One region of the Telluria sp. BA11 genome, then DNA from elsewhere that is predicted to be linked to it. Evidence: predicted binding sites of a transcription regulator. Region 1 holds the regulator's gene; each other region holds the start of a gene.
The links. Region 1 encodes sigma-54, which starts transcription at its own class of promoters, with help from an activator protein. Its sites were predicted from a motif close to TGGCANGNAANCTGCTTT; they were not measured.

Region 1 (7,932 bases):
CGCCAGGTCCTGGAACAGCAGGATGCCGATGATGCGCCGCCCATGTTCGCTCTCGAGCTCCAGGCGCTCGGTGAGCAGCTTGACGACGATCGCCGTGGACGACATGGCCAGCGCGCCGCCCAGCGCGAATGCGGCCTGCCAGGCCAGCGTCAGGTGGGGCATCAGGTAGGCCGCCAGCAGGCCGATGCCCATGGCCGCGGCCACCGTCGTCACCACCTGGCCGAGTCCCAGCCCGAACACGATGCGCCGCATCGAGCGCAGTTGCCCGAGCGAGAATTCGAGCCCGATCGAGAACATCAAGAAGACGATGCCGAATTCGCCCAGCGCATGGGTGGTGGGGCTGTCTTCGGCCAGGGCCAGGGCGTGGGGGCCGATCAGGACACCGACAGCCAGGTAGCCGAGCATCGGCGGCAGTTGCAGGGTGCGAAAGGCCACCACGCCGAGGACGGCGCAGCCAAGCAGCAACAGTGTGAGTTCGAGACCAGAATGCATGGGGTGAAGCGGGCGGTGGTTGTGGTGGCGATGCGCCGCGAGGCGTGCTTGTCATCGAATGTTACGACTGGCAAGTTTTTTGCTTTCGCAATTCGTTTATACTTCTGGAATGAGTGTAACTGATGACCAAATAATGCTGAAAAGTTTTGACGAAACCCTGGCGCAGCGCGTGCTGGAACTGGGTCGCCAGACGCTTGCCATCGAGGCCGACGCCATCGTGGCGCTGCACGCGCGCCTGGGCGACGACAGCAGCTTCGTCGACGCCGCGCAGTTGATTTATGCCGGCACCGGCCGCGTGGTCGTCTCGGGCATGGGCAAGTCGGGCCACATCGGCCGCAAGATCGCCGCCACGCTGTCGTCCACCGGTACGCCGGCGTTCTTCATGCATCCGGGCGAAGCGGCGCACGGCGACCTGGGCATGGTCACCGCGAATGACATCCTGATCGCCATTTCCAATTCGGGCGAATCGTCCGAACTGCTCGACATCCTGCCGGCTGTGAAGCGCCTGGGCGCGCGCGTGATCGCCATGACCGGCAAGCCGGCCTCGCGCCTGGCCAAGCTGGCCGATGTCCACCTGAACATCGCAGTGGCCAAAGAAGCCTGCACGCTCAACCTGGCGCCGACCACCAGCACCACCGTCACGCTGGCCATGGGCGACGCGCTGGCCGTGGCGCTGCTCGACGTACGGGGTTTTCGCGAGCAGGATTTCGCGCTGTCGCATCCGGGCGGCGCGCTGGGCCGGCGCCTGCTCACGCACGTGCGCGACGTGATGCGCACCGGTGACGCCATCCCGTCGGTGGGCCTGGATGTCCCGCTGGTCAAGGCGCTGCTCGAGATCAGCCAGAAGGGCATGGGCATGACCGCCGTGGTCGACGCGGATGGCCGCCCGCTGGGCGTGTTCACCGACGGCGACTTGCGCCGCGTGATCGAGCGCATGCACGATTTTTCGAACGTGCTGATTCGCGACGTCATGCACGCCAATCCGCGCAGCGTGCGCCCCGAGCAACTGGCGGTCGATGCGGTCGCCGTGATGGAAGAATTCCGCATCAACCAGATGCTCGTGATCGATGAGTCGGGCCAGTTGGTCGGCGCACTGCACATCCACGACCTGACCCGCGCAAAGGTGATTTGATGAACACTCCTGTATTGGCCCACATCGAGCGCGCCGCGCGCATCAAGGTCATGATCTTCGACGTCGACGGTGTGCTCACCGACGGCAGCCTGACCTACGGCCCCGATGGCGAAGTCACCAAGACCTTCAATGTGCTCGACGGCCTGGGCATCCAGATGCTGAATAAATCCGGCGTGCAGACCGCGATCATCAGTGCGCGTCTGTCGCCGATCGTCGTCCGGCGCGCCGCCGACCTGGGCATATCGCATGTCTACCAGGGCAACCACGACAAGCGCATCGGCTTTGCCAATCTGCTCGAGGCCACCGGCTTTACCGCCGACCAATGCGGCTACATCGGCGACGACGTGATCGACCTGCCGCTGTTCGCGCGCGTCGGCTTTGCCGTTGCCGTACCGTCCGGCCACCCGGACGTGCAGCACCGCGCGCATTACGTAACCAAGAACGGTGGCGGGCGCGGCGCGGTGCGCGAGATCTGCGACCTCGTCATGCGCGCACAGGGCACCTACGACCAGGCGCTCGCGCCGTATTTCGCCTGACCGCCATGGCCACGATCGCCTCCAACAAACGCACCGCGCATCGCTGGAATCTGCTGGCGATGATCGTGATCGGCGTGTTCTTCGCCTTCGGCAGCTTCTGGCTGCTGCAGCTGATGCAGGCGACCGACATCGATGCGCAGCTGGGCGGCCCGCCCGACGAGCCGGATTACATCGTCGAGAATTTCTCGTTCGTCCGCATGACGCCCAACGGCCAGCCGAGCTACGTGGTGTCGGGCAAGCGCCTGGCCCATATCCCGCTGGGCGATGTGTCGAACGTCGAACAGCCGCTGATGCGCGGCGTCGAGCCGGGCCGTCCTCCGATGACGGTGGTGGCCAAGAACGCGCGCATCTTCCACGAAGAACACCGCGTCGAACTGTTCGGCGACGTCGATCTGCAGCGCCCGAAGACGCCCGCCAGCGAAGCACTGCGCGTGCGCACGCAGGCCATGACCGTGTTGCCCGACGAAGAAATCGTCAAGACCGACCAGCCGATCGACATGGAGCTTGGCGCGTCCAGCCTCAAGGCCACCGGCATGATGGCCAACAACGCGACCATGCAGATGCAATTGTCCGGCCGCGGCCGTATCGTCTATCCGCCACGCCAGCGCTGAAGGCCATCAGCCATGCGCGCGTGCTAACCCAGGACCAGCACCATCATGAAAAAACTCTTTGCTGCCGCTTTCTTTTCACTCCTTTCCTTGACCGCCATGGCCGAAAAGGCCGACTCGCTCAAGCAGGCGGCGCTCGAATACGATAACGGCGACCTCGATGGCGTCGCGGGCGTACGCACCTTCACCGGCAACGTGATCCTGACCCGCGGCACGCTGCTGGTCAAGGCCGAACGCGCCGTCGTCAGGGAGACACCCGAAGGCTATATGAGCGTGACGCTCACCGCTGCCAACGGCAAGCCCGCCACGTTCCGTCAGAAGCGTGACGGCGGCCCGAACCTGTGGGTCGAAGGCCAGGCCGAACGCATCGAATACGATGAGCGTTCGGAGCTGGTGCGCCTGTACTCGAACGCCGTCGTCAAGGAACTCGAAAACGACCGGATGACCAACCAGATGACCGGTCCGTTCATCTCGTACGACAACCGCAAGGAAGTCGTCGCCGTGCGCAATGACGTCAGCGGCGAGAGCAAGGTTGGCGGCGGGCGCGGCACGCTGATCCTGGCGCCCAAGCGTGCGCCGGCCGGAGGCACGCAATGACGGAACTGAACGATCGCAGCACGCTGGTCGTCAAGGGCCTGCAGAAAAGCTATGGCAAGCGCCTGGTCGTGCGCGATGTGTCGCTCGATGTCGAATGCGGCGAAGTGGTGGGTTTGCTGGGCCCGAACGGCGCCGGCAAGACCACCTCGTTCTACATGATCGTCGGCCTGGTGCCGTCGGACGCCGGCTCGATCAGCATCAACGGCACCGACATCACCAGCCTGCCGATCCACCGCCGCGCAGTGCTCGGCCTGTCGTACCTGCCGCAGGAAGCGTCGGTGTTTCGCAAGCTGACGGTGGAAGAAAACATCCGCGCCGTGCTCGAACTGCAGAAGGTCAACGGCAAATCGCTCACCAAAACCGAGATCAGCGACCGCCTCGATACCTTGCTGGCCGACCTGCAGATCGAGAAGCTGCGCGAGAACCCGGCGCTGTCGTTGTCGGGCGGTGAGCGGCGCCGCGTGGAGATCGCGCGCGCACTGGCCACCAACCCGCGCTTCGTGCTGCTCGATGAACCGTTTGCCGGCGTCGATCCGATCGCCGTGATCGAGATCCAGCGCATCGTGCGCTTCCTCAAGGAGCGCAAGATCGGCGTCCTGATCACCGACCACAATGTCCGCGAGACGCTCGGCATCTGCGACCGCGCCTACATCATCAATCAGGGCGCGGTGCTTGCATCCGGCCGCCCCGACGATATCATCGCCGACGAATCGGTACGGCGCGTGTACCTCGGTGAACATTTCCGCATGTAAGCCATACTCAATTGATGAAACAGTCCCTTCAGCTCCGCACTTCGCAGCACCTGGCGCTCACGCCACAGCTGCAGCAATCCATCCGGTTGCTGCAGCTGTCGACGCTCGAACTGCATCAGGAGATCGAGCAGATATTGGGCGATAACCCGCTGCTCGAAAGGCTCGATGACCCGCTCGATCATTCGGTGCGCTTGCTGGCCGATGGGGCCATCAACAATGCGCCGGCACCGGGCGAGGCGCCGCCGGCGCCAGGCCAGCAGGCCGAGGGTGAAGGCAGCGCGCCGGCCGAGGGCGAGGGCGCTGAAGGCGGCGCGGTCGATGGCGAGCGGCCCGACAACGACTGGAGCGAAGGCAGTGGCGCGTCGTCCGGCAGCGCCAGCAGCGACGACGAAGACGGCCGCCCGCAGCTGGAGGCATGCGCCATCACGCTGCGCGAACACCTGATGGAACAGGTGCGCGAAACGCTGCTGTCAACGCGCGACCGCGCGCTGGCCGAACTGGTGATCGACGCGCTCGACGACAACGGCTACCTGGAAGAACCGCTCGACGACATCCACGCACGCCTGCCCGAAGAACTCGAGGTCGACCTCGACGAACTGCGCTGCGCGCTGGCGATGGTGCAGAGCATGGACCCGGTGGGCGTTGGCGCGCGCAGTGCGGCCGAATGCCTGGCGCTGCAGATCCGGCGCATGCCGGGCGTGCCGATGGTCACGCGCCGCATGGCCCTGAAGATCGTCGAAGGCTACCTGACCTGGTTCGCGCAGCGCGAATACAGCAAGCTGAAAAAAGCGCTCGATTGCGACGACGAAGACCTGCGCGAAGTGCAGGCCGTGGTCCGCCAGTGCAATCCGCATCCGGGCGCCGCGTTTGCGTCGAACGTGTCAGATTACGTGGTGCCGGACGTGATCGTGCGGCGCGCCAAGAACGGCTGGGCAGTCACGCTGAACCAGGACGTGATGCCGCGCCTGCGCGTCAACAGCCTGTACGCGACCATGCTCAAGCAGGGCCGCAGCGAGAGCCAGATGGGCGCGCAGATGCAAGAGGCGAAGTGGCTCATCAAGAATATGCGCCAGCGTTTCGACACGATCCTGCGTGTGGCCGAGGCGATTGTCGAGCGCCAGCGCAACTTTTTCAGCCATGGCGCGGTTGCCATGCGGCCCCTTGTTTTGCGTGAGATAGCTGATACACTAGGTCTGCACGAGAGCACGATCTCTCGTGTCACAACCCAGAAATACATGCTGACCCCGCACGGCATGTTCGAGTTGAAGTATTTCTTCGGTAGCCACGTTGCCACCGAAGCGGGCGGCGAAGCATCCTCAACGGCAATCCGTGCGCTCATCGCACAATTGACAGGAGCAGAAGACCCTAAGAATCCATTATCCGACAGCAAGATCGCGGAAATGCTCGGGGAACAAGGCATGGTCATTGCTCGCAGGACGGTCGCAAAATACCGTGAAGCGCTCAAGATCCCCCCCGTCAGTCTCCGCAAAGCCTTGTAACAACGCCGCTCATACAGTCTGTGCCTTCAGCTCCTGTGTGGTGCAAGCGACGTGACATCTTCAAAGGAGTGTGTATGAACCTCACCATCAGTGGTCACCATCTCGAAGTAACCCCTGCCATCCGTGAATACGTTCAGAATAAGCTGGAACGCATTATTCGCCATTTCGATCAAGTCATAGATACCCACGTCTTCCTGGCCGTCGATAACCTCACTGAAAAAGAAAAAAGGCAAAAAGCTGAAATCAATGTCCAGGTGTCGGGCAAGACCCTGCACGTGGCGAGCGTCGCGCAAGACCTGTATGCCGCGATCGACATGTTGATGGATAAACTGGATCGACAAATCCTGAAGCACAAGCAGATGCTCAAAGACCATAACCGCACAGCGATCAAACGCCTGGACGTCGACGAAGCAGACGTCGCTGCCGCCTGATCGAGCGCAGGTCACCACCGCCAGGGGCGTCTTTTCGGGACGCCCTTTTTGCATCCCGTTGCCGGTAAAATACGTGTTTCCTTTCGATGGATCACGCCATGTCCGAACACGTCCTGACCCGCATTGCCAACCGCACCGGCATCATCACCCTCGACCGGCCGAAGGCGCTCAATTCGCTGTCGCTGGACATGGTGCGCGCGCTGACCGCGATCCTTCTTGACTGGCAGTGTGACGCTGCCGTCGATGCCGTGGTGATCGCCAGCAGCAGCGAGAAAGCACTGTGCGCGGGCGGCGATATCCGCTTCTTCCACGAGGTCGGCAATGCCTCGCCACAAGGCGGCAGCGCACTGCTCGAGGATTTCTTCACCGAAGAATACGCGCTGAACCACCTGATCCATTTTTACCCGAAACCGTATATTGCGCTGATGGACGGCGTGGTCATGGGCGGCGGCATGGGCATCGCGCAGGGCGGGCCCGATTGCGGCCTGCGCATCGTCACCGAGCGCACGAAGATGGCAATGCCCGAGGTGAATATCGGCCTGTTCCCCGATGTCGGCGGCAGCCACTTTCTGTCGCACGCGCCGGGGCAGTTGGGGATGTTTCTGGGCTTGACCGGCCTGGCGATCGGCGCCGCCGACGCGCTGTACGTGGGCCTGGCCGACGTGTTCGTGCCGGGCGCCGACCTGGCGGCGTTGCACGCGCTGATCGAAGCGACGCCGGGCGCGGATCTGCCGGCGGCGATCCGCATGTTCGCCGTCCAGCATGCCGGCGAGAGCGAACTGCAGGCCAATCGCGCGCGCATCGATGCGCACTTTGGCGCGGACTCGGTGGCGGCGATCATGGCGTCGCTCGAGGGTGACGACACGCCGTTCGCGCAGAAGGCGTTGAATGCGATGCGTCAGCGCTCACCGTTGATGATGTGCGTGACGCGCGAGCTGCTGCTGCGCGGTGCATCGCTCGATGTCGCCGACTGCCTGCGCCTGGAGCGCTCGCTCGTGCGCCGCAACTTCGAGCATGGCGAGGTGCTCGAAGGCGTGCGCGCGCTCGTCATCGACAAGGACAATGCGCCGCAATGGAATCCGCCATCGCTCGACCTCGTGACCGATGCGATGGTGGCGCGCTTCTTTGTGCCGGTGTGGCCGGCGCATGCGCACCCGCTGCGGCATCTTGCGTAAGCATCTCCATGCATATCCGTTTGCGCGTGACTTTTCGTGCAGGCGGTGCAAACATCGTGGCTTCATGAACTGATGAGGACCCCGATGCGCATCACCGCCTTGCTGTTGTCGATGACGTTGTGCGGCAGCGCCGCCGCCCAGGCCTGGCAGCCTGACTTCAATGCGAGCGCATTCAAGGGGCCAGCGTCCGGCCCAGCCAACGAGGTGCTGGTATTAGGCTCGCCCCATTTGTCGCAATTGCCGAAGACCTTCCAGGCCGCCAGCCTGACGCTGTTGAACGAGCGCCTGGCCGCATGGAAGCCGCAGGCGATTGCGATCGAAGCGGTATCCGGGCCGCAGTGCGACCTCATGCGACGCTACCCGGCACGCTACAAGGATTCGATCGGTGCCTACTGCCGGGATACCGCACCGGCGCGGCTGGCCACGGGACTGGATGTCCCGGCGGCGACCGAGGCCGCTGAGGCTTTGCTGGCCGCCTGGCCCGCCGCGCCCACGCCCGCGCAGCGCCGGCGCCTTGCAGCACTGTTCTTTGCTGGCGGCGAGGATGCATCGGCGCTGGTCCAGTGGCTGCGCCTGCCCGAGGCCGAGCGCCGTGCTGGCGACGGCCTGGACGCTGCACTGGTCGGCGTACTCGTGAAGCTGGAAACCAAACGCGACGAAAGCCTGATGATCGGTGCGCGCCTGGCGGCCCGGCTCGGGCACGAGCGCCT
Region 2 (7,932 bases), 2.3 Mb from region 1:
GCCCATAGAACGGCGCTTGCCAGCGCAAGGATCGGGGTCTTCATGCGCTGGCCCTCCGGTGCAGCGCTTCGACCTGCTGCCATGCCGATTCGATGGCGCCGGCTTGCCAGCCCGTCAGGTAGCTCAGGTGTTCACCGGCCAGCAGCACCCGGCGCTCGCCATCGAGCAGGATCGGGTAGGCGCTCTTGCGCGCGGCGTCGGTCCATTCGGCCCAGCCGCCCAGGCTGTACTGCACGCGATGCCAGGCAACCGAGAAGCTGCTTTCGTAACTTGCGCGGTAGGCAGGAAAGATCTTTTCGCCGGCTGCGAGTGCGAACTCGGTCCGTTCGCTAGGGGTCATCCCGCTCACTTCAATGGCGTCGAGCGCGTAGTGGTAGTAGCCCAGCACGACACCCTTTTTCTGCTGCCAGCCACCGGACGGCAGCGAGATCGTGTTGATCCCTTTCAGGTCGGTAAGCACGTGGCCGCCGTAGATATGGTCGTCTTCTTCCCAGAAGCGGCGCTTCATCTGCAGGCCGATCTTGCCGACCGGCGCGTAGGGGACGGCCTTGATCGCGGCCTTGAATCCGTCGGAGAAATCGGTGTCGATCATGCGCAGCACCGACAGCGGCACCGTGCACAGGCAATAATCGGCCGTGACGCGCGAGAGCGCGCCGCTGGCCGTGTCGCGCACGTCGATCGTGACCTTGTCGTCGCCCTGGCGGATGCGCTGGACTTCGGCGTGGTAGCGGATGCGGCCGCCCAGCCGGCTTGCGAAGGCGCGCGGGATCGCGTCCATGCCGCCGACCGGCTGGAACATCGTGGCGTGCATCGGGAACTCCTGCACGGCGCTGTAGACCTTGCCGACCCGGGCGGCCAGCAGATCGTGAAACGCCAGCGGATCGGACGGCGTGCCGGCGCCCGGCACCAGCCCCGCGCCGGGGTTGGTGGCAAAGCCACGGCCGCTGCGCCCCTTGTAGGCCAGGTCGCCCGCGTCCAGCGCCCCTTCGCGCTTGAGGTAATCGAGCAGCAGGCGCTGGTCGTCGCCGGTCAGTTGCGTGTCGAGCGCGTGGCCGGTGACCGACTTGGCCAGCAGCTCGGCGACGTGGCCGCGCATGTCGGCCTTGATCTGGGCGCCGCGCAGGCGCTGCTTCGACAGCGGCCCGCCATCCTCGAGGTACACATACGCATGGTCATTCTCGTTGACCATCACTTCGAGCGGCACCTTGAACTGGCGCGCATAGTAAAGCGTGGACTGGTGATCCAGCGGGATGCGCCACGGGCCGTGGTTGATGTACTGGCCCGCGTCGAAGCGGCACTGCTGGGCCTCGCCGCCCAGTTCGTGCAGCTTGAAATCCTTGCGCGCGGTCTGGCAGCGCCCCCCTGCGTAGGGCCGCGCTTCGAGTACCTGGACCTCGTAGCCCAGCTTGCCCAGTTCATAGGCTGCCGTCAGGCCGGCCAGACCGGCGCCCAGCACGACGACTTTCTTCCCCTTGCCAGAGCCAGCGAGTACAGGTGGCGTCGTGGTCCGGGAAGCGATCCCCATGCCCCAGGCATTCATCGAACCCATCAACAGCGCCGAACCGCCAACGGCGGCGGCGCGGTACAAGAACTCACGTCGGGTCAGCGACGGTGTCAAACGTTTCATTTCTACCTCCACTTGGCGTTACTGAAAGACCTTGCAACTAGTGGTCTATCAGCAATACCTGTGCCAAGTGGGCGGTACAATCGTCAATACGCCTCGAATTAAAATAAAGTACAGCGGTAGCTTTACCGAACGTAAGCCTGACGTAAGCGTCTTTATGCAAACAAGATTCAGGGCTGACGCTTCTTCGTACGTATTGACAAAGGTGACGCGCTTCGCCCGATGCCGGGCGCATGCTGCGTCGAGACTTTATTTTTTCTGACCCGTTCGGGATCGTGCACGGACGGCGTAGCAACGCCGCGCACGCGCCGCGAGCATGCCAAATCGACATTGCACCGTTGTGGCGTAACGACGCACTTCAATGGGTGCGGTCAACGCCGTCGCGTTCCAGCCAGTAGTTGAACTGGCCATAGCTGGGAATGGCGCCGGGCGGGCAATCGGCGAAGTGGTCACGCAGCATCTGGCGATACGCGGCCGGCCGCGAAAAGCGCGGATGGGTAGCGGCAAAGTGCGCAGCAGCGGCCAGGAATAACGCCCGCAGCGCGGTGTCGGTGTTGGTGCCCGCGTTGGCGCTGCTCGTTGCACCATTGCGCGGGCGGCCGCGCTTGACACCGGCGCTGGCCACCCGCGTCTTGCCACGCGCACCGGAGTTGGCGTAATCGGGCAGCAGCGCGTCGATCGTCTGGCCCCGCTCCCAGTAGCGGCGCAGGTAGCGCATGAGGCTGGCGACGGAGATCCCGTGGGCGCGACTGTAGGCGCTGAGCAGAGCCCCGCGCGGACGCGGCAGATAGAGTTGCGGCAGGTCGCGATGCAGCGCGCTCACCGCATCCCACGCCTTCATCTGCAGCAGGTGGTGCTTGCCGGATGGGGCGTCGACGCGCGGTGCGCGGCAAGGGTCAGTGAGCAGCAACCGGGCACGCCGGGTCGACACGTCCGCTACCAGCACGTGCAGCGGCGTGCTGCGTGGTGTGGCGCTCGGACGGCGCAGCGCAAAGGTATAGGCCACGGAATCTGCCACGTCGATCCAGAGAATCCGCACCAGATGGCCGGGAGGATCGAGGTATTCGATGACATCGTTGTGCAAGAACATCGGCCGCTCCTGGCGTTGAGTTCATTGCTTATATGCAAAGAACGCGCCAGGTACGGTCAGGGCGGCCGGGACTGGGGCCGCCAATGGGTCATTTCTGCGCCAAGATCCATTTCGCCAGGACCTTGGCATCGGCTTCTGTCACTTGTGGATTGGCCGGCATCGGGATCGGGCCCCAGGTACCGCTGCTGCCTTTCTGGATCTTCTGGATGAGGCGCGCTTCGGCGCCGGCATCTTTTGCATACTTGGCCGCGACATCCTTGTAGGCCGGGCCGACCAGCTTGGTGCCGACGGCGTGGCAGGCCATGCAGGCCTTGGCCTTGGCCAGGTCGGCGTTCGCGTGGGCGGCGGGAATGGCGGCGACGGCAACGGTCGCTGCCAGGGTCAGGGTCAGGTACTTCTTCATGATGCTCCAGTGGCTGGGTTGATCGTAAGGCGCAGGCGCCTTGGGCGGGCACCGCCTGACATCATAGCGGGAAACCCCAGTGGCATGGGCAGCACGGCATTGCATGAACAGCATCCGACACGCCCGTCATGAAATTTGAATGGGAATGATTCGCATTAACCATTAGAATGGCGCCATTCTGCGATCTTTGCCTCGTTTTACGTCTTTACGCAGAGCTTTGTTTCAAATTATAAAAAGGATGCCTGAACAATGACTGACCGTTTGCCTGCCCTCCAATTTGCCCGCACCGTATTGAGCCTGGCCATCGGCGCGCTGCCGCTTGCCGCTGTTGCCGGTGTTGCCGCTAATGCGATTGCTGACGATTTGCCGGCGACCATGCCGACCGTGGTCGTGACCGCGGCCGGCTTCGAGCAGACGATCCGTGAAGCGCCCGCCTCGATCACGGTGCTGACCCGTGAACAGCTGCAGAAAGAGCGCTTCGGCAACCTGGCGCAGGCGCTCGAGAGCGTGGAAGGCATCGACGTGGGCGCGGCCGGCGACAAGACCGGCGGCATGAACATCAGCATCCGGGGCATGCCAAGCGACTACACGCTGATCCTGATCGACGGCCGGCGCCAGAACGCGGCCGGCAACGTTACGCCAAATGGCTTCGGCGGCACCTCGACCAGCTTCATGCCGCCTGTCAGCGCCATCGAGCGCATCGAAGTCATCCGCGGTCCGATGTCGACGCTGTATGGCTCGGACGCCATGGGCGGCGTGATCAACATCATCACGCGCAAGGTCGGCAAGCGCTGGGCCGGTTCGGTGGCAGCCGACTACACGCTGCAGGAAGACAGCCAATTCGGTGACGTCAAGGGCGCCAAGTTCTACCTGAGCGGTCCGCTCAAGACCGATGTGCTGGGACTCTCGCTGCGCGGCAGCACCCTGCGCCGCGACGAAGCCAGCATTGCGTATGACGGGATCAACCCGGCCCGGCCACTCACGCAGAACGCCAACCCCGTCAAGCAGCAGATCGACAACGTCGGCGCGCGGCTGGCGTTCACCCCCAACCGCAACCACGAACTGGTGCTCGACGCCGACAGGACGCGCCAGACGTATGACAACACGCGCGGCCAGCTTGGCACGCTGGGCACGGGCGGCTATGGGCCGCAACAGAAATACAACCGCGAGCAAACCACGCTGTCGTACAAGGCGCGCCTGCCGTTCGGCACCTGGGACAGCAGCTATATGGTGAACAACACGGAAACCATCGGCCGCACGATTCCGCCGGGTACGCCGGGCGCAGTCCCCGGCACGCCCCGCACGCTGGAAGTCGAGAGCAAGGTCTTCGACACGAAGCTCCTGCTGCCATGGGGCACGCACCTGACCACGATCGGCGCCCAGCACTGGGATGCGGAGATGATCGACGGCGTCGCGCCGCAAGCGTTCGCGTTCACGCAAAAAGCCCTGTTCGTGGAAGACGAGTGGCGCCTGCACGACCGGGTTTCGCTCACAATCGGTGCGCGCTACGACGACCACAGCATCTTCGGTGGCCAGACGAGCCCACGTGGCTACCTGGTCTGGAGCGCCTCGCCCCGCTGGACCGTCAAGGGCGGCGTGAGCAAGGGCTACAAGACCCCGCGCGTCGAGCAGCTCACCCCCGGCATCAACGGCTTCGGTGGCCAGGGCACGATCCCGCTCGTGGGCAGCCCGAACCTGCAACCCGAAACCAGCGTCACCACCGAACTGGGTGCCTACTTCGACGATGGCGCCGGCTGGACCGCGAACGCCACGCTCTTCAACAACGACTTCAAGGACAAGATCACCAGCGGTACTGGCCTGATTAATTGCACCTACCGCCCGGCACTCAACCGGCCGGGCTGCGTCAGCTTCGGCAACTGGCCGAACGTCGACGCCTTCGGCCAGTCGATCAACGTCGACGAGGCCGTCACGCGCGGTGTCGAACTTGCCACGCGCTTCCCGCTCGCCGCCGGCTGGGCCGCCAGCGCCAACTACACGTACACCGACAGCGAACAGGAAAGCGGCGAAAATGCCGGCAAGCCGCTGTCCGACACACCGAAGCACGCGTTCAATGCGCGCCTGACCTGGGACGTGTCGCCAGACTGGAACACGTGGCTGCGCGCCGAATACCGCAGCGAGCGCTTCCGCGATCCGGGGACGTCGGCCGCCACCCGCGCGGCGCGGGACGCGCTGGGCGACTTCAAAGGTTATACGATGCTGCACCTTGGCACCAGCTACCAGGTCACGCCAGCCATCACGCTCAATGCCGCGATCTACAATCTGCTGGACAAGGACTTCATCGACTACCGGCCGTATCGCGCAACGCCAGCGGCCGCGCCGACCTACAGCAGCGTCTACGTCAACAACCTCGACGGGCGCCGCCTGTGGCTGTCGATGAACGTGGACTTCTGAGCGGCGGGTGAACCGGCGTCAGGCATCCGCCAGGCGCAGGTCGGGGTCGGCCTCGAACACACCGGCCAGCCAGCTGGCAAACGCCTGCAGGCGCGGATTGGCGATGCGCCCGCGCGGATACAGCAGGGAGACGGGCATCGGCGTCGGGCACATGGCGGGCAGCACGACGGCCAGCGCGCCCTGCGCCACGTGCGTGCGCACCTGGTAGCGGGCCAGTTGCGCCAGTCCCAGCCCCTGCAGCGCGCACAGCAGGTTGGCCTCGGCATCGTTGACGGCGATGCCGCCATCGATGGCCACCCGGACCACGCTACCCGCGCCCTCTTCCTTCTCTTGATCGGCGAGCGTCCACTCGAATGCACGGCCGGTCTTGCCCGAGAAATGCACGATCGCATCATGCTGGCCCAATGCATCGACCGTTTCAGGCGTGCCCCGTTCCGCCAGATAGCCGGGCGTGGCGGCGATCACGAAGCGCATCAGGCCGATCCGGCGCGCGACCAGGCTCGAATCGGGCAAGTCGCCCACGCGCAACGCGCAATCGATGCCTTCGGCGGTCAGGTCGACCAGGCGGTCGCCCAGGCTGATCGTCAGGTCAAGCGCCGGAAACGCCTGGCGAAACTCACCGATGTGCGGCAGCACGATGGCGCGCCCGAGCGCGCCCGGCAGGTCAATGCGCAACCTGCCCTGCATGCGCCCGGCGTGCTCGCCCAGAAAGTCGGCTTCGGCATCGTCGATGGCGGCCAGGATGGCATTGCAGTGGGCGTAGTAGCGCTCACCCTCGGGCGTCAGCGACAGCCGGCGCGTCGTGCGCTGCAGCAGTTGCGCGCCCAGATAACGTTCGAGATTCTGCAGCGTCGCCGTGAGCGACGCACGCGGCAGGTCGAGCGACTCGGCAGCGCGCGTGAAACTGTTCGCTTCGACGATGCGCACGAACGTCTGCATCGCTTTCACCTTGTCCATGATTGTTCATATAAAGTGAATGGTATAAGCGCATTATGCCCTGATTATCTTCGCCGGCGAACTGGCTACCATGGGGTCATTCCCTCATTCACTCCCATGGAGTTCGCCATGAACACCCCCAGGTCATCATCCATCTCGTCCGGCATGGTCATGCTGCTGGCCGCTGCAGCCGGCATCATCGTCGCCAACCTTTATTATGCGCAACCACTCGTCGGCCCGATTGGCGCCGCGCTGGGCCTGCCGCCCGCGGCGGCCGGACTGATCGTGACACTGACCCAGATCGGCTACACGCTGGGCCTCCTGTTCATCGTGCCGCTGGGCGACCTGGTGGAAAACCGGCGCCTGATCGTCACCGGTCTTCTTGTCACGAGCGCTGCCTTGCTGGTCGCGGCCACCGCAACCACGGCGTGGGCATTCCTGCTGGCCGCGCTGACCATCGGCCTGGGCGCCGTGGTGGCCCAGGTGCTGGTGCCGTTTGCCGCGCACCTGGCGCCGGAAGCCACGCGTGGCCAGATTGTCGGCAAGGTGGTCAGCGGCCTGCTGCTGGGGATCATGGTGGCGCGGCCGGTGGCGAGCGTGCTGGCTGGCCTGGGCAGCTGGCACACCGTGTTCGGGATCGCCGCCGCGCTGGTGGCACTACTGGCCGTGGTGTTGCGGTTGAAGCTGCCGCTGCGCCAGCCAACGGCGACACAACCGTACCGGCGCCTGATCGGCTCGCTATGGCCGTTGCTGGCCACGACCGTGGTGCTGCGCCGGCGCGCGCTGTATCACGCCGGCCTGTTCGGCGCCTTCAGCCTGTTCTGGACCGTGGCGCCGCAGGCGCTGGCCGGCCCCGCCTTCGGCCTCACGCAAAATGGCATCGCGCTGTTTGCCCTGGTCGGCATGGCCGGCGCGGTGGCCTCGCCTGTCGCCGGGCGCCTGGCCGATGCTGGCCACACGCTGAAAGCCACTGCCGCCGCCCTGGTCGTCGGCGCGCTGAGCTTCTTGCTGCCCCTGTTTGCACCGTCGTCAAAACCGGTTGCGCTTGGCTTGCTGGCCGTGGCCGCCATCGCCCTCGATGCTGCCGTGGCCGCCAACCTGGTGCTGGGCCAGCGCGCGCTGTTCGCGCTGGGCGCGGACATGCGCAGCCGCCTGAACGGCCTGTACTTCGCGCTGTTCTTTGCCGGTGGTGCGGTCGGTTCCGCGCTGGGCGGCTGGGTGTATGCCGCACATGGCTGGCACGCGGCGCTGCTGGTCGGGATGCTGCTGCCGGCGCTGACGCTGCCGGTCTGGCTCCACGAAGCCACCGAGGATGCGGCCGCACGCCAGAGCGCCTAGACCACGCGCCGGATTAAGATATGTTTTAATCAACCTTTATCCTGATCCGGAGTACGCAATGCACACGAACGACCAAGCGGCGACGCCGACCAAAGCCGAACTGGACGAAGCCGCGCTCAACATGGCGCG
Region 3 (7,932 bases), 360 kb from region 1:
ATACTCAAGCTCGCGCAGCCGACAGCGCCGGGCGCCCGCCTGGCGCTGGACTTCACGGTCGACGTGCGCCGGCCCGGTTTTTCCAACGCGGGCAAGGGCGACACGCTCAACCTGAACGGCACGTTCTTCAACAACCGCGAGTTCTTCCCGCTGGTCGGCTACCAGAGCGAGTTCGAACTACTGGACCGCAACGAGCGCCGCAAGCGCGGCCTGGGCGAACCGGAGCGCATGGCCAAGCTCGAAAACCAGGCGGCCCGCGCCAACACGATGTTCGGGGACGACGCCGACTGGATCAGTTTCGACACCACCGTTTCCACGAGTGGTGACCAGATTGCGCTGGCGCCGGGCTACCTGCAAAAGGCGTGGAAGGAAAACGGCCGCAACTACTATCGCTACAAGATGGACCAGAAGATGATGCCGTTCTTCGCCTACCTGTCGGCCGACTGGCAGGTCAAGAAAAGCGACTGGCGCGGCATCCCGATCGAGATCTATCACGATCCGAAGCACGCCTACAACGTCGACCGGATGATCGCGGGCACGCAAAAGTCGCTCGACTACTTCACGACCCAGTTCACGCCCTACCAGCACAAGCAGGTGCGTATCCTGGAATTTCCGAACTACCAGCGCTTTGCGCAATCGTTCGCCAACACAATCCCGTTCTCGGAATCGATCGGCTTTATCGCCGACCTGCGCAACAAGGAGGACATCGACTACGTCTTCTACGTGACGGCGCACGAGATGGCGCACCAGTGGTGGGGCCACCAGGTCACGGCCGCGAATGTGCAGGGCGCGAGCATGCTGATCGAATCGCTGGCGCAGTACTCGGCACTGATGGTGATGGAGAAGGAATACGGCCCGCACCAGATGCGCCGTTTCCTGCGCTATGAACTGGACCGCTATCTCAGTTCGCGCGGCGCCGAAAAGATCGAGGAACTGCCGCTGGTGCGCGTGGAAAACCAGGACTACATCCACTACCGCAAGGGCAGTTTGGTCTTCTACCGCCTGCGCGACGAGATCGGCGAAGCGGCGCTCAACCGCGCCCTCAAGCGCTTCCTGCAGGACAAGGGCTATCAAGAGGCGCCGTTTGCGACCTCCGCCGAACTGGTGGACTACATCCGCGCCGAAGCCCCGGTTGGCAAGCACGCGCTGATCGCCGACCTGTTCGAACGCATCGTCTTCTACGATAACCGCGTGACCGAGGCGAAAGCCGTCAAGCGCGCGGACGGGCAGTGGGACGTGACGATGAAACTGCATCTGGCGAAGATGCAGGCCGACGGCAAGGGGCAGGAAACCCCACGCACCTATGACGAGGCCGTGGAGATCGGCGTGTTCGCACGCGCGAAGGATGCCAAGGAATCGGACGAGCGCGTGCTGTTATTGGAGAAGCGCGTACTGCGGGGCGAGAATCCGACCGTGACGGTGACTGTCAAAGAACAGCCGTTCGATGTGGGTATCGATCCGTACAACAAGCTGATCGACCGCGTGGCGCGTGACAACCGCAAGGAAGTCAGCGTCGATTGAGTCCGGGGCAGTAGGGTGGGCGGGTTTCCCGCCCACGCGTTCAAACAAACCCCGGTAACTGTTTAATGCTTGTCGAGCGTTGGCGGCACGACGATCGTCGGGTCTTCCGGTGCAGCCGGGAACGGCGCGGTGGCCGATGGCGCGGCGCCTGGCATCGGAATCGCCGAGCTGCCCGAGGTCGGAAACGCGGCCGATGCCGATGCCGCTGTCGCCGAGGTTGCCGATGAGGTTGCCGACGGCGTCGTGGTGCTGCCTGCACCCAGCTTGGCTTCGAGCTCGCTCACGCGCAGTTCAAGCGCCTCGAGCTTGCTGCGGGTCTTGGCCAGCACCTGGGCCTGGATATCGAATTCCTCGCGCGTGACCAGATCGAGCTTGGAGAAGCCCGACGTCATGGCCGCCTTCACATTGCGTTCAATGTCCTTGGCCGGACCGCTCTCGAGCGCCTGGTTGATCTTGCCCTGCAAGTCGCTGAAGAAGTTGCTATTACTCATATCCATTTCCCTTTCTGCCGAGGCCGCACGCTCCATGATGGTGCAATGTGACCTGATGTAGTGCGCCGAACGGCCGTCTGGGTGCCGTATGCGGTCCGTTGTGTTGTAGCAAAACCGATGTGGGGCGTGTTTACCAAAAAAACAAGGACCTTTTTCCGCTTTATGAGCTGGCACGCATCCTGCTAAATAAAGCATAGATAAAGAACATCAGAAGGATCCACAAGCAGTCATTTTTCATGTTGTTCATCAAGGGGGTTTGTCATGAAGTGCAAAGCAAAATTCAGCGCAGTTGTCTTGGCAGTGTTGGCTCTTACCAGCGCTCCGGGCATGGCACAGGAACAACCCGCCGAACACCAGGTGAGCTACAACGCGAGCATCACCAGCGACTACCGTTACCGCGGCCTGTCGCAAACAGCCCTCGACCCGGCCCTGCAAGGCGGCGTCGACTACGTACATGGCCCATCCGGCTTCTACGTGGGCACCTGGCTTTCCACCATCAAATGGACGAAAGACCTGGGCGGCGACGGCAATATCGAATGGGACGTCTACGGCGGCAAGCGCGGTCAGTTGAGCGACGCGATCAGCTATGACATCGGCGGCCTGTATTACTACTACCCGGACAACGGGTTGAACCCGAGCGCGAACACGTTCGAGCTGTACGGCAAGCTCGGCTACGGCCCGGCCTACATCAAGTACTCGCACTCGACGACCAATCTGTTCGGCACCGCAGACAGCAAGCGCAGCGGCTACCTGGACGTGGGCGCCGACATCGACGTCAGCAACGGCTTCATCCTGAACCTGCACGTCGGGCGCCAGAAACTGAAGAACAACAGCGCGTTTTCGTACACCGACTACAAGGTCGGCGTCACCAAGGACTTCGGCGTCGCCACCGTGGCGCTGGCGTGGCACAAGGCGAATACCGACGCCTACCTGAGCCCGGAAGGCAAGAACCTCGGCAAGTCCGCCGCCGTGCTGTCCGTCTCAAAAACTTTTTGATTGCAAAAGAGGCAATACCATGAAAATGATCACCGCCATCATCAAGCCCTTCAAGCTCGACGAGGTGCGAGAGGCACTGTCGGAAATCAACGTGCAAGGCATGACCGTGACCGAAGTGAAGGGTTTCGGTCGCCAGAAAGGCCATACCGAGCTGTACCGTGGCGCCGAGTACGTCGTCGACTTCCTGCCCAAGATCAAGATCGAAGCTGCCGTCGACGATGCCATCGTCGACCAGGTCATCGACGCGATCCAGGGCGCTGCCCGCACCGGCAAGATCGGTGACGGCAAGATCTTCGTGGCCGACCTGAACCAGGTCATCCGTATCCGTACCGGCGAGACCGGCAACGACGCACTGTAAGAGGGAATGTTTTCATGAAGCGCATAACTACAACGATACTGACCGCCTTGCTGGGCCTGGGCGTCGCCCTGCCGGCCATGGCGGCGCCGTCCATCAACAAGGGGGATACGGCCTGGATGTTCGTCGCCACGCTGCTGGTGATCCTGATGACCATTCCCGGTCTGGCGCTGTTCTACGGCGGCCTGGTGCGCGCCAAGAACATGCTGTCGGTGCTGATGCAGGTGATGATGGTGTTCGCCCTCGTCATCGTGCTGTGGTGCCTGTACGGCTACTCGCTGGCCTTCACGCAGGGCAACGCGTTCATCGGCGGCTTCGACCGCGCCTTCCTGCAAGGCATCTGGGATCCGGTCGCCGGCAAGTTTGCGATGGCCGCGACCTTCAGCAAAGAGACGATGATCCCCGAATTCATCTTCGTCGCCTTCCAGGGCACCTTTGCAGCGATCACCTGCGCGCTGATCGTCGGCGCCTTTGCCGAACGCGCCAAGTTCGCGGCCGTGCTGGTGTTCGTCGTGCTGTGGTTCACGTTCGGCTACCTGCCGGTCGCGCACATGGTCTGGTTCTGGGCCGGTCCTGACGCCATCACCGACGCTGCCTCGCTGCAAACCGTCACCGCAGCTGCCGGCTACCTGTGGCAGCAGGGCGCGCTCGACTTCGCGGGCGGCACCGTGGTGCACATCAATTCGGCCGTGGCCGGCCTGGTGGGTGCCTATGTGATCGGCAAGCGGATCGGCTACGGGCGTGAATCGATGGCGCCACACTCGCTGCCGATGACGATGGTCGGCGCGTCGCTGCTGTGGGTCGGCTGGTTCGGCTTCAATGCCGGCTCGGCGCTCGAAGCAGGCGACGTGGCGGCACTGGCGTTCCTGAATACGCTGCTGGCGACCGCCGGTGCGACCCTCACCTGGGTGCTGGGCGAGTGGATCTTCAAGCACAAGCCATCGATGCTGGGCGCGGCATCGGGCGCCGTGTCGGGCCTGGTGGCCATCACCCCGGGCGCCGGCTTCGTCGGTCCAATGGGCGCGCTGGTCATCGGCCTGCTGGCAGGTATCGTCTGCCTGTGGGGCGTGACGGGTCTGAAGCGCCTGCTGCGCGCCGACGATTCGCTCGACGTGTTCGGCGTGCACGGCGTGGGCGGTATCCTCGGCGCGATGCTGACCGGCGTGTTTGCGTCGCCGGCACTGGGCGGGCAGGGCGTGTGGGATTACACGACCAATGCGATGAACACGAGCTACTCGATCGTCGGCCAGCTGTGGATCCAGGCCCATGCGATCGGCGTGACCGTCATCTGGTCGGCCGTCGTCGCCTTCATCGCCTTCAAGCTGGTGGATATCGTGATCGGTCTGCGTGTACCGGAAGAAGAGGAACGCGAAGGCCTGGACATCACGAGCCACGGCGAGTCGGCTTACCGTTACTGATCCGCTCAGTCATCGGTTGTCCCTGAAAACGTCGTCTCCGCACAAGCGGGGACGGCGTTTTTTGCATTCTTCGCATTGCCCTTTAAAATACCCGGACCAACCCCATATGCGATTCCCAACTTAATTAACAACAAGAAGCGCACAACAAGGACGTCCAATCAATGGTTCCGCACCTCGCCACCGCCCAGACCGGTCCTTTGCTGGACCTGGAAAAGAAAATCCTCGAAGCCACGCCTGCCATCGAGCGCTGGTTCCGCCTCGAGTGGCAGGAGCACACGCCGCCATTTTATTGCTCGGTCGATCTGCGCAACGCCGGCTACAAGCTCGCACCGGTGGACACCAACCTGTTCCCGGGCGGCTTCAACAACCTCGCCAGCGAGATGCTGCCGCTGACGGTGCAGGCGGCCATGGCCGCCGTCGACAAGTATTGCCCGGACGCGCGCAACCTGCTGCTGGTGCCGGACGCCGACCGCCGCAGCCCGATCTACCTGCAGAACGTCGCGCGCCTGATGCAGATCTTCCGCCAGACCGGCTTGCATGTCCGTCTTGGCACGTTCTCGCCCGACATCACCGAGCCGACCCCGCTGGCGCTGCCTGACGGCAATATGCTCGTGCTCGAGCCGCTCGTACGCTCGGCCAATGGCCGCCGCGTCGGCCTGCCTGACTTCGACCCGTGCACCATCCTGCTCAACAATGACCTGTCGGGCGGCATCCCGTCGATCCTGGAGAACGTCCACGAACAGGCCTTGCTGCCGCCGCTGCACGCCGGCTGGGCGCTGCGCCGCAAGAGCAATCACCTCAAGGCGCTGGACGAAGTGGCCAAGAAGTTCGGCAAGCTGATCGACATCGATCCGTGGCTGGTCAACCCGTTACACAGCACCTGCGCCGAAGTCGACCTGCGCGAGAACGTCGGCACCGAAGCGCTGGCCGACGACGTCTCGGCGCTGTTCTCGAAGATCAAGAAGAAGTACAAGGAATACGGCATGAAGGAGCGCAAGCCCTTCGTGATCCTCAAGCCCGACGCCGGCACCTACGGCATGGGCATCATGACCATCAAGGACGCGAGCGAAGTGCGCGACCTGACCCCGGCCCAGCGCGCGCGCATGTCGGTGGTCAAGGATGGCGTGGCCGTGACCGATCTGATCATCCAGGAAGGCGTACCCACCTTCGAATCGATCGACGACGCGGTCGCCGAACCGGTTGTGTACATGATCGACCGCTATGTCGTGGGTGGCTTCTACCGCGTGCACGCCGAGCGCGGCATCGACCAGAACCTCAATGCGCCCGGTTCGCAATTCGTGCCGCTGGCGTTCGCGCAGCAGCACGCGATGCCCGATCCGAAGGCCAAGCCGGGCACCGCTGCGCCCAACCGCTTTTACGTGTACGGCGTGGTCGCGCGCCTGGGCATGCTGGCCGCATCGCTCGAACTCGAACGCACCGATCCGAATCCGGAAGTGTACTGACGCACTGCGTCCGGCAAACCTCGGGGCCTCGCCCGCGAGGTTTGCCGATTCGGGCTAAAATCAAGGTATTACATCGATTGGACGCCCCATGAAAATCGCTTTTCTCGCCGACCCGCTGTCCGGATTCAAGATTTACAAGGATTCGACCTTCGCCATGATGCGCGAGGCGGCCCGGCGCGGTCATGCCCTGTACTTCTTCGAACAGCGCGACATGGTGCTCGAAGAGGGCATCGTCAGCGCGCGCGTGATGCAGATCCACCTGACGGGCGAGCCGGATGTCTGGTATACGGCCGATGCCGCCGTCGACGTGAAGCTGTCCGAATTCGACGCCATCATCGAGCGCAAGGACCCGCCGTTCGACATGGAATACGTCTACGGCACCTACCTGCTCGAACTGGCCGTGCGCCAGGGCGCCTGCGTGATCAACAGCCCGTCGGCGATCCGCGACCACAACGAAAAACTGGCGATCGGCCAGTTCAGCCAATACACATCGCCAACGATGGTCACTTCGGACGAAGCGCGCCTGCGCGCCTTCCACGCCAAGCATGGCGACGTGATCTTCAAGCCGCTCGATGGCATGGGCGGCGCCGGCATCTTCCGCGTAAAGAGCGATGCGCTCAATCTGGGTTCGATCATCGAGACACTGACGGCCAACGGCCGCCACACGATCATGGCCCAGAAATTCATCCCGGCGATCGACAAGGGCGACAAGCGCGTGCTGGTCATCGGCGGCAAGCCGGTGCCGTTCGTGCTGGCGCGGATTCCGCAAAACGGCGAAGTGCGCGGCAACCTGGCAGCCGGCGGCATCGGCGTGGCGCAACCGATCAGCGAGCGCGATCGCGAGATCGCCGAAGCCCTCGGCCCGTTGCTGGCCGAGCGTGGCCTGTTACTGGTAGGATTGGACGTGATCGGCGAGAACCTGACCGAAGTGAACGTGACCAGCCCGACCTGCTTCCAGGAGATCTTCGACCAGACCGGTTTTGACGTGGCCGCGATGTTCATCGACGCGGTCGAACAGAAAGTACTTGGATAACGACATGGTAGGCATTCTGCTCCTGACCCACGCACCTTTGGGCCAGGCATTCATCGCCGCGGCAACGCACGTATTTCGCGGCCCCACCGAGCGCGTCGAGGCAATCGACGTGACCGCTGACCAGGATATCGGCCAGATCAACTGCCTGGCCAAGGAAGCCATCGCGCGCCTGGACGACGGCGACGGCGTCCTGGTGATCACCGATGTCAAGGGCGGCACGCCGTCGAACTGCTGCAATTCGCTGGCCGACGCCGGGCACGTGGAAGTCATCGCCGGCATTAGCCTGCCGATGCTGCTGCGCGCGATCACCTACCGGCGCGATTCGCTCGACGTGGTCGTCGAGATGGCGCTGGCCGGTGCGCAGAACGGGGCCGTGCGGGTGGATAACCGGATCCGGGTGGGCTAGGGCAGGCGGCGGTGGCGGTGGCAATGGCGATGCGTGCGAGGAGATACCGGGCGCAGTCAGACACATTACAAAAACGATAAAGCGACTATGATTCAACAAGAACTCGAGATCATCAACAAGCTGGGCCTGCACGCACGGGCCTCCGCCAAGTTCACGCAACTGGCCGCCAGGTACAAGAGCGACGTCTGGCTCACCCGCAACGGCCGTCGCATCAATGCCAAGTCGATCATGGGTGTCATGATGCTCGCC
Region 4 (7,932 bases), 150 kb from region 1:
CAGCCAGCGAATACGCTTCAACTCTGCTTTGACGAAGGCGTAGATGACGGGGGCGGCGACCATGCCGGCCGGCCCGAACATGATTTCGAACGCAAACAGCACGATGAGCAGTTCCCAGACTTTCGCGCCGATGCGATGACCCTGAATCCGCGCGCTCAGGAAGTATTCCAGCTTGTGGATGACAAGGAGGAACACCGCTGAAGTGACCGCGGCCGGAAACGCAACGCTCAGCGCGATCGTGCAGATCAGGGTGTTCGATACGATATTGCCCACGACGGGCAGCAGACCAAAGAGGAACGTCGCCAGGATGAGGGTTTTGACATAGGGGAGGTCCCAGCCCAGGGCCGGCATGACGGCTAGCAGGTACACCCCCGTCAGTGTCGCGTTGATGGCGGCAATCTTGGTCTGTGCCCAGGCCACGTTCTTGAAAGCGGTGGCCAGCATGCTCCAGTGGCGGTGCCAGGTCCGGTAAAAGACGGAATGCCTCCCTTCGTCGGTTGGCGTGACGGTAATGCTCACCGCGGCCAGCACCCCCGTGATCCAGCCAATCACAGTCAACAGCAGGCTGCGGAGGATGCCCGAGCCAAAGCCCGCGACCGCATTGACATGCTCTTTCAAGGTGTCCGATGCCATTTCGCGCATCTCGAACAGCGATTCAGGCATGTACTCCGCCAGCGCCGGCGGCAGGAATTGCTTGATCTGCGTGATCGTCTCGGCCACCTTCAGCGAGAACGCCCGCAACGATTCGCCCTCAAGCAACCGGACCACCAGAACGCTGATGATGGCGAGCACCGCGATCGACCCCAGGCCGACCACGAAGCTCGCAATGAATTCATGCGAGCGCAGCTTTTTGTACAGGTCACGCGTGCGCAGGATGCCAAGCAGGCCGCGCGTGAGCACGAATGCCAGGAGGCCGGCCAGCAGCGCCGGTACCGCGTGCAGCATCAGGGCCAGAAGCAGGCAGATGACGAAGATCGCGGTCGCCGCCTCGCGCGGGAGATTGAATTTGTAAGTGGTCATGGTCTAGCGGAGGGTAGTTGCTTGCGCCCATCAGGCCACCGGCGAAAACTGGTGAGACGACAGACCTGAACAGCAATCATGTGGCATTCAAATAAGTTGATTGTCGGAAAACTTTACATAGGACTAGTCCTACAAAAGTGATTCTCGGCAAGTAGCTGTTTTTACTTATTAATTTCCTATTGGCATAAAAATTGCTCTAAGTAATTTTTGTAATTTATTTCCACCGGAACTTGTAATGAAAATCAAAATAGCCGTTGCCGGCCTTTTCCTCACCATTGCCAGTCTGAGCGCAACCTACGCTTTGACCGTTGCACGGCAGCCTGGCGCTGGCGGTATCGGTTCAATCAGCTTCAGCAATGGCTCTGCCAATATTGAAAGTGGCTGGACGCAAGCATTGGCCATCCTGAGCCATAACCGCGCCCCGATCCGGGCTGACGTTCCGGAACCAGTCAGTATCATGCTGTTGGGTGTTGGCCTGGCCGGTCTGGGGGCTGCCCGCCGCCGCAAGTCGATCTGATCTGTTTACCTTGCCGGTTCCAACGTGACAGCTGCCGCGCACCGGGCGTCTGACGCGGGAATTTTCGAGCGCCACTTCACCCGTCGCTGGCCTGCTCCCGCAACCACGCCAGCGCCGACGCCGCGCTGTTCAATACCGAGATATGTCCGTCATCCGGCCGCTGCCACAGCCGCGCCGAGCGGCAGCTGCGCGCCAGCCATTCGCTGTGCGCACACGGCACCACACGGTCCTGCGCCCCATGCACCAGCAGCACCGGTTGCACGATGCGCGCGCAGTCGAAGCCCCACGGCGCGACATACGCCAGGTCGTCGTCGATCAGGCCACCCGGGCCTTCGCTGAGCGCCGGCCGGACCACGCTGTCGAACCACGACCAGGTCCCGGACAGCTCCGCCCAATCCTCGGGCGTGAACATCTCGCGATCGAATTCCTGATTGAGCCCCTCGTGCTGCACCTTGGCCGCATGCCCTTGCGCAGCGGCCCGCAGCGCTGCCGCGCCCGATGCCGTCATTCCCTGGAACCAGTCCAGGCCCGCCGCATCGAACGGCGCCAGGCCCGCGATGCTGACGGCAGCAATGACCCGCTTGGGCAGCAGCGCGGCGCAGGCCAGTGCGTGCGGTCCGCCACCCGAATGCCCCATCACGGCGAAGTGCTCGATCCCGAGCTGGTCGGCGATGCGCGCGACGTCTTCGGCGCACGAGGCGACATCGCGCCCGCTTCTTGCGCTCGAGCCGCCGTAGCCGGGCCGGTCGTAGCCGATCCAGCGGATGCCCATCTCGAGCGCGGCGGCAAACAGCGGGGCAGGCGGCTTGCCGATGTTCGGCGTGCCGTGGTGCCAGAACACTGTCAGCTCGGGTTCCTCGAACTCCGGCTTCCAGTCGTAATAGTGCAGCACCCGGCCATCGCCCAGCGTCAGTTCGTTCTCCTGCATTGCATGCCTTTCATCGCTCGATGGCGTGATGCTACAACGAGAAACGGGCTGGCGCGCACTCGTCATGCACGCCAGCCCGTTCAGGTCCTGCTACTCAGGCGAATTATTTCGCCGACTCGCGCGCCTTGCCGAACGGGTCGCCCGCTTTCCACGTCGGCATCTTTGGTGCATCGGCCACCGCGCGGCCCAGGTTCAGCGTGAACTGCGCCTGCTGCACCATGCCCGACAAGTCCCAGCTCGGATCGTATTCGTCGCCCACCTGGTGGTATTTGGCGCGGTAGGTCTTGGCCTTGGCGTTGTTCGCGTCGACATCCTTGACCCAGCTGCTGCCGTAGCCGACCGAGAAGGCGGGCACGCCGGCCTTGGCGAAGCTGAAGTGGTCGCTGCGGAAGTAGCCGCCGCTCAGGTCTGGCTTGGCCGGTGCAATGACCATGCCCATCGATTTGGCAACCGTGGCGGCCATCGCGCCCAGTTCGGTGCGCTCGCTGCCCGGCACGCTGACGTCCTTGACCAGGCCGACCCAGTTCAGGCTATCGAGGTTCAGGTTGGCGGCGGTCTTGGCGATCGGCCACAGGGGCGACGCCACATAGGCGGCGCTGCCCAGCAGGCCTTGCTCTTCGGCGCCGACCCACAGGAACATCTGGCTGCGCTTGGCCGGGTTCTTCACCGCTTCGGCGGCCATCGCCAGCAGCGCGCCGGTACCCGATGCGTTGTCGACCGCGCCGTTGAAGATCGTGTCGCCTTCGGTGCCTTGCTTGCCCATGTGATCCCAGTGCGCCGAGTAGATCACCACTTCGTCTTTCAGCTTCGGATCGGTGCCCGGCACGACGCCGGCCACGTTGAATTCTTCCAGCGAGCGCACCTGCGCGCGCGCCTCGCCCTTGACGCGGGCATTGAGCGCGACCGGCTTGAAGTTCCTGTCTTCGGCAGCGGCGCGCAGCTTGTCCAGATCCTGGCCGCCGGCTGCGAACACCTTGCGCGCCGTGTCGTCGGTCATCCAGCCCTGCAGGCCGCTGCCCACTTTGCCTTCGGTGAGCTGGAAGCGCTCGGCGTTGGCCCAGCTGTTCTGCACCACGCTCCAGCCATACGAGGCCGATGCATCGGTGTGGATCAGCAGGACGCCGGCTGCGCCCTGGCGCGCCGCTTCTTCGAGCTTGTAGGTCCAGCGACCGTAGTAGGTCAGGCCCGCGCCGTTGAAGCGGTTCGCTTCGGTGGCGGTCGGCGCCGGATCGTTCACCATCATCACGATCACTTTGCCCTTGACGTCCATGCCCTTGAAGTCATCCCACTTTTCTTCCGGCGCCACGATGCCGTAGCCGACGAAGACCATCTCGGCGTCGAGCGTGTGATCGGCCTTGCCGTCGCCCGGGCCCCAGACCCAGTCCGCGCCGAACTGCAGCGGCACGGCCTTGCCGTTGGCGACGATGCCGACATTGCTCTTCTCGGGCAGCGAGCGCACGCCGGCGATCTTTACCGGCTGACGGAAGCTCTTGCCGTTGCCGGGCTTGAGGCCCACGGCGGCGGCTTGCGTTTCAAGATACGTGACGGTCAGTTCGCCGCCGCGCTGGCCGGTACCGCGGCCTTCAAGTGCGTCGGACGACAGGAACGCCATGTGCGCGCGCAGCGGCGCTTCCTGGACGGTGGCTTTGGCCCTGGTCTGGGCATGGGTAGGGAAGGCCAGCGCCAGGCTGCCGGCGAGGACGGAGAGGATGAGGGAAGAGACGATCTTGTGCATGGAGTCCTGCTGCGAAGTGAATGCCGCGAAGTTGACGCTGCATGGTTAATCAAGCCATTCATCGGGAAGGGCGCACTCGTGGCGCGCGCGGCCATTTTATGACAACTTGTCAGTAAAACCGCAGGATATCGGTCGACATCGTCGTGCCCACCTGCGGCGCCACGCCTTGCCGGTCCGCTGGCAACAGATGCCGCGGCAGGCCGGGAATGTGTTCCTGCACCGTGATGGCGAAGATCTCGTTGGGCTCACTTTCGATTTCCAGCTGCAGCACCCGGTCCTGCATCCCGTACAGCGACAGCGACCACGCGCTTTCCGTTGCGCTGAGCGTTACGCCGTCGACGCGCGAGCGCAGCGCCCTGGCGCCGTGCATGGCCAACGCGATATGCGGGGCGCGGTTGGCCGAGCGCACGGTGAATCTGGCCAGCCGCACCTGCCCGACGTGGTTGCGCAGGATGAAGCACTCGGGGAATGCGATCCCATCGTCGCGTGGCGCGACGGTGTACCACTGGGGCGCGCTGCGCAGGCCAAAGACTTCGACGAAGACGGTTGGCCTGGCGCGGCCCGCGAACAGGTCGCGGCGCCAGTCGTCGAGCGGCTGCTGTGGCAGCAGCCAGTAAGCGCGCCACGAGTTCATGTCCTTGTAATAGACCAGCCCTTCGAGGTTCCCGGGTTCTGCCGCCTGTTCATATCGTGCTGCAGTGCTATCCGGCAGTGCCACGCAGGCCGCCAGCGCCAGCGCCAGCGCGCCGGCGACGGCGGCCCTGCTCCGCAACATCAGCAGCGGGCTGGCAAAGCACAGCATGGGCAGCGCCATCAGCATCGGCGGAACATGCATGTGGCCCGGTGCAAGCAGGATCCATGCATCGCGCAGCGCCGGCGGGAGCAGGCTCGCGGCCGGCACCAGGCCGGCCAGCAGTACCAGCAGGCGTATATTTGGGCCTTGTCGTTCGCCCCAGCGCGTATGCAGCAGCGTGAAGGCGCCGAGCGCTGCCACCAGCGGCCAGGCCAGCAGCGGGGCAAGCGTTGGCAGGAACATGGCGGCAAAGAGCAGCACCAGCGTCGGCCAGGCCAGCGCGCCGAGCACCGTCGCGGCCGTGCCGACACTGCGCCGCAGCAGGTACAAGCCGCCCACGAACACACAGGCCGTGACAACGGCAACGGTCAAAGGCAGGCGGTGGTCACCGGCCAGGCCGGCGGCGGCCAGCTCGCGATCCCAGCTCCAGGTGCCCACGCGTATCACCAGCAGCAGGAAGCACACGCCGAACGCGCCCTGTGCTGCGTCCAGCACGCCGTCCTCGCCGAACTGTCCACGCCAGGCGCCGGCCAGCATCAGGCAGGACAGGATCGCCGGCGCCCACACCAGCCACGCCGCATGGTGGACGGGGCCGATGATCGGCAGCGAAAAGTAGACGTGCGCAGCCTGGCGCCCCGGTGCCAGCGGCGCCGCACCATAGGCGCGGGCGAGGCGCAGCATGGCGTCGCCCAGCTGACGCGGCGCGGTGTCGGCCGTGCGTGGCTCGCCGCCCCCGAACAGCAGCACCGGCGCATCGAGCCGGGTGAGCGGCCCGATATGGGGCGCGTCGCCCAGCAGCCATGCCAGCGTCGCATTCGCGGACGTGCCACGCAGCTCGGGCGCCGCCCGCATCCAGCCCGCCAGGGCCGGTGCACCCGCGCTGCTCGCCTCCAGCATGCGTAGCGGGCCGTCGACGGCGCCATCGAACCGGAGCGCCATGCCGATGCGGCCTGCCAGCGGGTGCTGTTCGACAAATCCTCGGGACCCGAGCATGCCAACCCGCTCGCCGTCGGCAAACAGCAGCACGATATCGTTGGCCGGCGGGGCGGCGCGCAATGCGCGGGCGGTCTCAAGCAGCGCGCTGACGGTGGCCGCGCCGGGCAGGGCGTCACGTGGCGCGGCGCCACTGTCGTAGTGGGTTGCCAGCAGCAGGGCGGGGCGCCGCGCAGCATCGGGCGCAGTGCCCGGAATCGTCGCGACGATGTTGTGCACGACCCCGATGGTGTGGTGAATGCCGCCGAAGAGCCGGGTGACCGATGTGCGTACGGTGGCGCGCTGCACGGCAGGCGCCAGTCCCATCGCGCGCAGTTGCGTCACCAGATAGGCGCGCGCGTGCGCATTGTCGCTACCCCCGATCGAGCGGGGGCTGGCCGCCAGCACCTGCTGATGGCCGGTCACGCGCGCATCCCACGCGGGGGATGCGATCGATGCGACGGGCGCCGGCACATCGGGCGGGGCCAGCGCCTGCCAGGCCAGGGCGGCGAGGGCGGCCAGAGCGACAGCGCCGGCAAGGGCATGTCTGAAACCCGTGATGTGGAAAGCTGGCGTTACGGCGCGGACGGCATCCATCGGTTGTTCTCCATGCACCTGTCATCAGGGCGAAAAAAAGCCCGCCGGGTCAAGAGGGGCGGGCGAAGGACGGCGGATTTGACTACGTGAGTGTCCAGACATGGGCCAGGTCCGGCGATGAGGGCAAACTTGCCGGCTTGCTACCGACGCCATCATGAATATGAGAACAATGCATATCGACCTCCCTGCGTGTTGTTGAAGGGTGCATATTTACCGCTGATGGAATCAATATATGCTAGAGCCTAGCAATTTGCAAATCCATAATGAAGTAATTTTTGTTCTATTATTGGGTGGCTCAGAATGCGATGATGTTTCCGGCACGTCCAGCCAACGCGTCGCCTCAGCGTGCATGGCATGGCGGATGCACCTTTTTACCCATCGCTTCCCCGCCCGTTGTGTGAAATAATTCCCTTCTATTCCCGGGGCCCATTGCCCCGGCCGTGCATGCCACACCAGGCACCGCACGCGCAACGCATGTGCACCACAGGCCCCCGCGCCAGGAGAACAAATTGGCAGATCAGAACAAACCCATCCGCGTCATGCTGGCCGACGATCACCCCATCGTCATGACCGGTTTTGCCATGTCGCTCGAAGCGGCCGGCATGCAGGTGGTGGGCCAGGCCAAGACCCCGAGCGAGGCCACCGCGCTGTACGCGGCCGAGCAGCCCGACGTCGCCGTGCTCGACATGCGCTTCGGCACCGAGCTGACCGGCATGGATGCGGCCCAGGCCATCCTCAAGTCCGACCCGTCGGCCAAGATCGTTTTTCTCAGCCAGTTTGACCAGGATAGTTTGATCAAGGAAACCTATCGCCTCGGCGCCCACGCCTTCGTCACCAAGGATTGCGACCCGGCCGACCTGGCCACCGCCGTACGCCACGCACACGAGGGCAAGCTGTACTTCCTGCCGCATATCGCGTCCCGCCTGGCCAGCATGGCCGTGCGCGGTGAAGTCACGCCGCAGTCGCAGCTCGACGAGCGCGGCCTGGAAATCTTCAAGTTCATGGCCGAGGGCATGACCAACGCCGAAATCGCCGAGCGGCTCGATCTGTCGACCAAGACCATCAGCAATATCAGCCAGTCGATCAAGGAAAAGCTGGGCGTGCACCGCCAGGCCAGCATCACCCTGCTGGCCGTCAAGCACGGCCTGATCGAGCCGTAAGCGATGGCCAAGCTCCTGCGCCGGATGCAGAACGCTTCACGCGCGCGTTCACTGGTCCCGCTGATCGCCATGACGCTGGCGTTGGCCGCCACCGGCGCCCAAGCCGTCCAGGCCCAGCAAACGGAGCGCGAGCGCGAAGAAGTGCAGGGTTACCGCTTCCAGATCATCACCGGCGACGACAGCGCGGTCACGCACCGCATCGTCGACGAT

Region 2: a site for sigma-54 is predicted at 1,676-1,693, ahead of AC1MGT_RS00485 (flavin monoamine oxidase family protein). Genes of this name have one in related genera too.
Region 3: a site for sigma-54 is predicted at 2,181-2,198, ahead of AC1MGT_RS14895 (TorF family putative porin). Genes of this name have one in related genera too.
Region 4: a site for sigma-54 is predicted at 1,201-1,218, ahead of AC1MGT_RS12620 (PEP-CTERM sorting domain-containing protein). Genes of this name have one in related genera too.

Annotation. Positions count from the first base shown of each region.
Region 1 covers NZ_CM155275.1:3,021,794-3,029,725, forward strand. Annotated here, with positions in the region: gene AC1MGT_RS13280 (monovalent cation:proton antiporter family protein) at 1-492, opposite strand, end outside; gene AC1MGT_RS13285 (KpsF/GutQ family sugar-phosphate isomerase) at 602-1,624, shown strand; gene AC1MGT_RS13290 (KdsC family phosphatase) at 1,624-2,160, shown strand; gene lptC (LPS export ABC transporter periplasmic protein LptC) at 2,166-2,771, shown strand; gene lptA (lipopolysaccharide transport periplasmic protein LptA) at 2,817-3,365, shown strand; gene lptB (LPS export ABC transporter ATP-binding protein) at 3,362-4,117, shown strand; gene AC1MGT_RS13310 (RNA polymerase factor sigma-54) at 4,132-5,616, shown strand; gene hpf (ribosome hibernation-promoting factor, HPF/YfiA family) at 5,691-6,047, shown strand; gene AC1MGT_RS13320 (enoyl-CoA hydratase/isomerase family protein) at 6,146-7,222, shown strand; gene AC1MGT_RS13325 (DUF5694 domain-containing protein) at 7,307-7,932, shown strand, end outside.
Region 2 covers NZ_CM155275.1:108,178-116,109, forward strand. Annotated here, with positions in the region: gene AC1MGT_RS00480 (c-type cytochrome) at 1-44, opposite strand, end outside; gene AC1MGT_RS00485 (flavin monoamine oxidase family protein) at 41-1,627, opposite strand; gene AC1MGT_RS00490 (hypothetical protein) at 1,983-2,714, opposite strand; gene AC1MGT_RS00495 (c-type cytochrome) at 2,803-3,117, opposite strand; gene AC1MGT_RS00500 (TonB-dependent receptor domain-containing protein) at 3,367-5,529, shown strand; gene AC1MGT_RS00505 (LysR family transcriptional regulator) at 5,548-6,486, opposite strand; gene AC1MGT_RS00510 (MFS transporter) at 6,595-7,803, shown strand; gene AC1MGT_RS00515 (ankyrin repeat domain-containing protein) at 7,862-7,932, shown strand, end outside.
Region 3 covers NZ_CM155275.1:3,384,736-3,392,667, forward strand. Annotated here, with positions in the region: gene AC1MGT_RS14885 (ABC transporter permease/M1 family aminopeptidase) at 1-1,521, shown strand, start outside; partial or broken gene AC1MGT_RS14890 (accessory factor UbiK family protein) at 1,779-2,012, opposite strand; gene AC1MGT_RS14895 (TorF family putative porin) at 2,274-3,008, shown strand; gene glnK (P-II family nitrogen regulator) at 3,028-3,366, shown strand; gene AC1MGT_RS14905 (ammonium transporter) at 3,381-4,781, shown strand; gene gshA (glutamate--cysteine ligase) at 4,943-6,244, shown strand; gene gshB (glutathione synthase) at 6,333-7,277, shown strand; gene AC1MGT_RS14920 (PTS sugar transporter subunit IIA) at 7,282-7,683, shown strand; gene AC1MGT_RS14925 (HPr family phosphocarrier protein) at 7,771-7,932, shown strand, end outside.
Region 4 covers NZ_CM155275.1:2,870,273-2,878,204, forward strand. Annotated here, with positions in the region: gene AC1MGT_RS12615 (AI-2E family transporter) at 1-1,020, opposite strand, end outside; gene AC1MGT_RS12620 (PEP-CTERM sorting domain-containing protein) at 1,256-1,537, shown strand; gene AC1MGT_RS12625 (alpha/beta fold hydrolase) at 1,614-2,465, opposite strand; gene AC1MGT_RS12630 (M28 family peptidase) at 2,569-4,200, opposite strand; gene AC1MGT_RS12635 (M28 family peptidase) at 4,310-6,562, opposite strand; gene AC1MGT_RS12640 (response regulator) at 7,072-7,722, shown strand; gene AC1MGT_RS12645 (hypothetical protein) at 7,726-7,932, shown strand, end outside.